DNA from 2 places in the Micromonospora sp. NPDC049645 genome. Region 2 is predicted to be linked to the other one. Evidence: riboswitches for the same ligand, from Rfam matches in the RefSeq annotation. Region 2 holds a riboswitch; the other holds the start of a gene.
What was found. A riboswitch is a leader RNA that binds a small molecule or an ion and turns the genes downstream of it on or off. The one in region 2 is predicted to bind cyclic di-AMP.
Positions count from the first base shown of each region.

Region 1: another riboswitch for cyclic di-AMP. It lies ahead of AB0J33_RS23290 (hypothetical protein); the one in region 2 lies ahead of AB0J33_RS03400 (hypothetical protein).

Region 1 covers NZ_JBFAOI010000011.1:104,188-107,508, forward strand. The annotation lists gene AB0J33_RS23280 (AAA family ATPase) at 1-61, shown strand, start outside; gene AB0J33_RS23285 (cation diffusion facilitator family transporter) at 169-1,086, shown strand; cyclic di-AMP (ydaO/yuaA leader) riboswitch at 1,205-1,336, shown strand; gene AB0J33_RS23290 (hypothetical protein) at 1,393-2,406, shown strand; gene AB0J33_RS23295 (hypothetical protein) at 2,568-3,077, shown strand; gene AB0J33_RS23300 (SRPBCC family protein) at 3,189-3,321, opposite strand, start outside.
Region 2 covers NZ_JBFAOI010000001.1:711,984-715,304, forward strand. The annotation lists gene AB0J33_RS03395 (carbonic anhydrase) at 1-707, shown strand, start outside; gene AB0J33_RS03400 (hypothetical protein) at 764-1,783, opposite strand; cyclic di-AMP (ydaO/yuaA leader) riboswitch at 1,788-1,918, opposite strand; gene AB0J33_RS03405 (YibE/F family protein) at 2,085-3,321, opposite strand, start outside.

The DNA.
Region 1 (3,321 bases), on a different contig from region 2:
GCTGTACGTGGCGCTCTCCCGGGCCACCCAGCGACTCACCACCATCGACCCGACCGGCTGATGTCTGCGAGCTGCCGCCGACCAGCGGCGTCGGCCCGTACACTTGCACACATAGCGATGTGAGCATACATTTGACCGGGTCCCGACCAGCGGCGGAAGGTGGTTCTCGTGGGCGCAGGTCATGACCACCACCATGGGTCCGTCGCCAATGCCGCACAGCAGCACAAGGGTCGACTCTGGGCGGCGTTCGGGCTGCTCGCCACCCTCATGGTGGTCGAGGCGGTGGTCGCCCTGCACACCGGCTCGCTGGCCCTGCTCTCCGACGCCGGGCACATGTTCACCGACGTGCTCGGCATCGGGATGGCGCTCGCCGCGATCACGGCGACCCGGCGGGCCACCGGCGACCCGCAGCGCACCTTCGGGCTCTACCGACTCGAGGTGCTCGCCGCGCTTGCCAACGCCGTCCTGCTCTCCGGCGTCGCGATCTACGTGGTGATCGAGGCGATCCGCCGTTTCGGCGACCCGCACCAGGTCATCGCCGGCCCGGTGCTCGTGGTGGCCGTGCTCGGCCTGCTCGCGAACATCGCCGCCTTCGCCCTGCTGCGCGCCGGGGCCCGGGAGAGCATCAACCTCCAGGGCGCCTACCTGGAGGTGCTCGGCGACCTGCTCGGCTCACTCGGCGTCATCGGCGCGGCGCTGCTCATCGCCGTCACCGACTGGTGGTGGGCCGACCCCCTGGTCGCGGTCGCCATCGGTGTGTTCATCCTGCCGCGCACCTGGCGGCTGGCCCGCGCCGCCCTCCGCATCCTGGTGCAGGCCGCCCCGGAGCACCTCCAGGTGACCGCCGTGCACGACCGGCTGGCCGCGGTGCCCGGTGTTGTCGAGGTGCACGACCTGCACGTCTGGACGCTCACCTCGGGCATGGAGGTGGCCTCCGCCCACCTGACCATGGCGCCCGGCGCGGAGGTCGGCGCGGTGCTCACCGCGGCGCGTACGGCCCTGCACGACGACTTCCGCATCGAGCACGCGACGTTGCAGATCGAGCCCGGTGCCGCCTCCGGGGCCTGCGGCTCGATCGAGTGGTGACGGCGCGGTAGTTTTCCGTGGTGCCGCACGCACCGTCCGTCACATTGGCTGCAGCCACCCCAGTGGCACCGGTAGGCTCGGTCCCGGCCACCACCAGGCGGCGCCCTCCCGGCGCCGGTGGCGGCCGCCGCCTAATCGTTCGAATGGGCGAACCGGGGAACCACGTTCCTGGGGTGCATCCGCGTCAGCGGTAGGGATCTTCCGTCCCGAACCCGTCAGCTAACCCGGTCGGCGGCTGACGGAAGGACATGCGCAGTGGCACCAGCACGACCACCCGCCGCCCGACTGGCGGCCCTGATCGTCGCGATGTTCACCCTCGGCGTCGCGCTCCCGGCAGGCACCGCCTCCGCCGCTCCCCCGACCGGCCTGCGGGCCGCCGCACCCGACTCCGACGAAGAGGGCGGCACCCCGTCGTTGCGCGCCCAACTCGAGGCGGCCAGCAAGGGCTACCTGGACGCGAAACGCGCCCTGGACACCTCCGTACAACGGCAGCAGCAGCTCACCACCCGACTCAAGGCCATTGAGGTCGAGCTCGACCAGCGCAACGGCAAGGTCGGCGAGATCGCCGAAGTGGCGTACCGCACCGGTCGACTCGGCACGATGTCGGCGCTGCTCAACAGCAACACCCCGGAAGGCTTCATGGACCGGGCCGCCGCGCTGGACGCGGTCGCCGCCAACGAGGACCGGGTGCTGCGCGACCTCCTGAGCAGCAAGGACCAGGCCAACCGCACCCGGGTCGCCCTGAACGGCGAGATCAACGAACAGCGCAAGCAGGTGGCGGTGATGGCCAAGCGCAAGGAGCAGGCCGAACGGGCCCTGACCGTGGCCACCGCGCCCAAGCCGCAGACCGCCGCCGACACCGGCTCCAACCGGGGCACCTCCAGCGCCAACGCCACGGCGGCGCCGCGTAACTCCGACGGCTCCTGGCCGTCGGAGTCGTGCAGCGTCGACGACCCCACACCGGCCAGCGGCTGCATCACCCCGCGCACCCTGCACGCGCTCAACCAGGCCAAGGCCGCCGGCTTCACCCGGTACGTCTCCTGCCACCGCCCCAGCGGCTCCGGTGAACACCCGAAGGGCCGGGCCTGCGACTTCGCCGCACAGAAGGGCGGCTTCGGCGGCGTCGCCACCGGCGGTGACAAGACGTACGGCAACAACCTGGCCGCGTACTTCATCCGCAACGCGGACCGGCTGGCCGTGCTCTACGTGATCTGGTTCAAGCAGATCTGGCTGCCCAGCAGCGGGTGGAAGTCGTACAGCGGGGCCAACGGCACCCCGTCCACCGACCACACCAACCACGTGCACCTGTCGGTCTACTAGAACCGCCGTCGCCGCTGTCGGGGTGTCCGCGCGACGGGACACCCCGACGGCAGCGATGTCGTCTCGATCATGCGCAGTCGACCCGGCTACGTCGCCGGACGTACCCCGGATGTCGTCGGCGGTCGGACGACCCGGCCGGGGTCGGCGGGCAGCATCGCGGTATGCCTCGGATACGACCCACCGCCCGCAAGGCGCTGCTCACCCTGCACCTGGTCACCTCGCTCGGCTGGCTCGGCACCGACCTGGTGCTGCTCACCCTCGGCATCGCCGTGCAGCGCGGAGCCGACCCGGCGGTGGTCTACCCGGTCACCGCGCTGGTCGGCACGGTGCTGTTCGCGCCGCTGAGCGTCCTGGTCTGGCTGATCGGTGTGGCCAGCTCGCTGCTCACCCCGTGGGGCCTGCTGCGCCACCGCTGGGTGCTGGTCAAGCTCGTCCTCACCACGGTGATGGTCGGGCTGGTGCTGTTCCTGCTCACCCCGAACCTGCGCCACGCCGCGGCGATGGGTGCCGCCCTGCCCGTTCGGGACCGCGCCGATCTGGTGATCGCGCCGGCGGTGTCGACCAGCCTGATGATCGTCGCGACGGTGCTGTCGACCTACAAGCCGTGGGGCCGACGCCCCACCACCCGCCCCACCACCCGCCCCTCCCGCCCCACCGCGACAGCTCCCTGATGCCCAGGACACGCCCCACTGCCCCGCGATCTTGCACTTACTGTCCCGGCATAACGGGCTATCCCCCTGATACCGACAACCGAAACTGCAAGATCGGCGGAGTGGGGTGGGTCAGCCCGGGGGTTGGGGGTTGTCGAGGGCCGCGCCGAGCCGGGTGGCGAGTGCGAGGTGGGCGGCCCGGGCCTGGCGGAACGCGTACCGGAACAGCGGGCTCGGCGCGGTCAGGGTGATCTCGACGTCGATG
Region 2 (3,321 bases):
GCCCTCAGCCGGGTTCGCAGCGGACCGCCGACCGGGCGTCCGCGCTCCGCGAGCCGACCCAGGCGTACGCCGAACTGCTCGCCGGCAACCAGCGCTTCGTCGGTGGTGCCCCGCGCCACCCCAACCAGGACGCCGGGCACCGGGCCGCCGTGGCCGACGGGCAGCACCCGTTCGCGGTGATCGTCGGCTGCTCCGACTCCCGCCTGGCCGCCGAGATCATCTTTGATCGCGGGCTCGGTGACCTGTTCGTGGTCCGCACGGCCGGGCACACCACCGGCCCGGAGGTGCTCGGCAGCGTGGAGTACGCGGTGACCGTGCTCGGCACCCCGCTGGTGGTGGTGCTCGGCCACGACTCGTGCGGCGCCGTGCAGGCCGCCCGCGAGGCCGCCGCGACCGGTACCGCACCGAGCGGTCATCTGGGTGCGGTGGTCGACGCCGTGCTGCCCAGCCTGCGCCGGGCCGAGGCCGAGGGCGTGCACGACATCGACGGGATCGTCGACGTCCACATCGCACAGACCGTCGAGACGTTGCTCGGCCAATCCCCGGTGCTCGCCGAGGAGGTGGAGCGGGGGCGGTGCGCGGTGGTGGGTGTGTCGTACCGGCTCGCCGCCGGCGCGGTGCGCCCGGTGGCCGCCGTGCCGGCGAGCTTCGCGACGCTCGACGGCCCGACCGAAGCGACGGACCCGGCCGCGCCCGCCGCCGTCTGACACGACGAGGGCCGCTCCGCGTGACGCGGAACGGCCCTCGACTTGAATCGTGCGGGTCAGAGCAGCGACATGTGCACGTGGTCGGTGTGGTTCGACGGCCCGCTGTACGAACTCCAGCCGGTGGCGGGGAACCAGATCTGCCGGTTCCAGATCACGTAGTAGATGCCGAGCCGGTCGGCGTTACGGATGAGGAACGCGGCCACGTTGTTGCCGTACGTCCGGGTGTCCTCGTTGTGCCACGGGGAGAAGCCGCTCTTCTGTAGCGACCAGTCGCAGGCGCGGCCCTTCGGGTGCTCCCACGGCCCGCCGGAACGGTAGCAACCCACGAACCGGTTGAAGCCGGCCCGCTTGACCTCCTTGTACGCGTGCAGCGTGCGAGGGGTGACGCAGCCGGAGGTGGTGGGGTCGTCCTCGCTGCACGACTGGGGCTTCCAGTCCCCGTCGGCCGTGCGACCCGGGCCGATCCTCGCGACCGGGGAGGTGGCGTCCACCAGGCCGCCGGTGAAGCCCTTCCCACCGACCAGGGAGAGCGCCTTGTCGGCCTCGCTCTTCCGCTTGGCCATCAGGGCGGTCTGCTTCTGCTGCTCCCGAACCTCCGTGTCGAGGGCCAGCTTGGCCTGCTCGGCGCGGGCCTTCACCACGTTGACCTCGGAGAGCTTCTTCTCGTTGACCATGTTCATCTCGTCGAGCACCGCGGCGCGCTGGACGAACGAGTCGGGGGCGTCGCTCTCCAGCAGCATCGCGATCGCGCCGATCCGGCCGGTCCGGTACGCCTGGGCGGCGATCTGCCCGACCTGCGGGGCCAGCGCTGCCAGGTCGGCGTTGGCCCGGTCGACCTCGGCCGCCAGCTCACCCTGCCGCTTCTTGGATTTGTCCAACTTGGACTTTGCGGCGGAGTAGTCGCGGTTGGCCTGCTCGATGACGTCGTTGAGCAGCTTGGGCTCGCCGTCCTCCTCGTGCCCGGACGGCGTGGGGTTCGTCGGGGCGGCGTGCGCCGGGTGCGGCCCGGCGAGCACGGTCAGTGCGGCGATCACGGCCACCACGGGTGTCAACCAGCGGCGTAGGGGTGCCGTCACAATGTTCCCTTCCGTCGACCGCCGACCGGGTTAGCTGACGGGTTCGGGGCGGAAGCGGCCCCTACCGCTGACGCGGATTCACCCCACGTACCTGGGTCCCCGGCTCGCCGGCTGGCGATTGGGCGGCGGCACCGCAGGCGCCGCTTCGCGCCTTCATCGGTGACCGGCAGCGAGGTTACCCGAGAGTCGACCGGGTGAGCTACGCCTGGATGCCGACCAAAAGCGTCATTTCGCCATAGCGTTGCGTGACCAGTGACGTGGTTCTCAGGGTGGATGCCCGATCTGGTCACGCTGAGGAGTGTCACCATGCCGTATCCGTGCTCCTGTTCGACTCCGGCCACCGATCGGTGACCTCGGATGGGGGTGCGGTCCGCGTCCGGATCGGCTCGTCGGAGCCACCCGTACGCGGTGAGCTGAGGGCGGCCAGGGCCTCCGCGCGGTCCGGCTGGGGCCGGGACGTGGCAGCGTCGGCGGACGGTGTCGCACCGGCGCGTCCGGCGGCGGTGACCACCGCGGCCAGCCCGGTGGTCAGCGGCACCGCGGCGATCAGACCGAGGGTGGCGACCGCGCTGCGGACGATCTCCTGGGCGAGGAACTCACTGGTGAGGATCTGCCCGATCGGCCGGGCGTCGGCGGTGAGCAGGAGCAGCAGGGGGAGCGACGCGCCCGCGTACGCCAGGACGATGGTGTTGACGGTGGAGGCGATGTGCGCGCGGCCGACCCGGGTGGCCGCACGGTACAGCTGCAACCGGGTCAGCCCGGGGTTGGCGTTCGCCAGCTCGGTGACGGTGGCCGCCTGGGTGACCGTCACGTCGTCGAGCACCCCGAGGGATCCGATGATGATGCCGGCGAGCAGCAGACCGTGCAGGTCCACGTCGCCCTGGAACATCGACAGGGTGGTCGCCTCCTCGCTGCCGAAGCCGGTGAGGTGGGTCGCGGCCGTGGCGATGGTGGCGAGCACGCCGGTCAGCACCAGGCTGCCCAGGGTGCCGAGCACCGCGACCGAGGTCTGTGCGCTGACCCCGTGCGTCAGATAGAGGACCACGAACATGATCAGCGCCGCGCCGACCACCGCCACCAGCAACGGCGACCGGCCGGCGCCGATGCCCGGCAGCACGAAGGTGAGCAGGATGGCGAAGCTGGCGGCCAGCCCGGCCAGCGCGGCCAGTCCCCGCCACCTGCCGAACGCGACGATCGCGGCCGCGAAGACCACCGCCAGCCACATCATCTCGGTGCCGCGTTGGTGCTCCGCGATGTTCCAGTTGCTGACGCTCGGATCGGTCGGATCGGTCAGCTCGACCAGGATGACCTCGTCGCCCACCTCGACCCGAGGTGCGCCGGGTCCGTCGGGCACCGGCGTCCGTACCTGCTGGCCGGCGGTCGGCCCGTCGTCCACCCGGACGTCGACCGTGCCGCACCGCCCGCCACCGACCCTCGGTGTGCCCTCGGGGACCGACGGCGCCGGTGGGCACGGTTCGGTCACCACCCGGGTCACCGTGCCGGGATAGCGCGGAACGTCCGCGCCGCCGTCGGTCTGC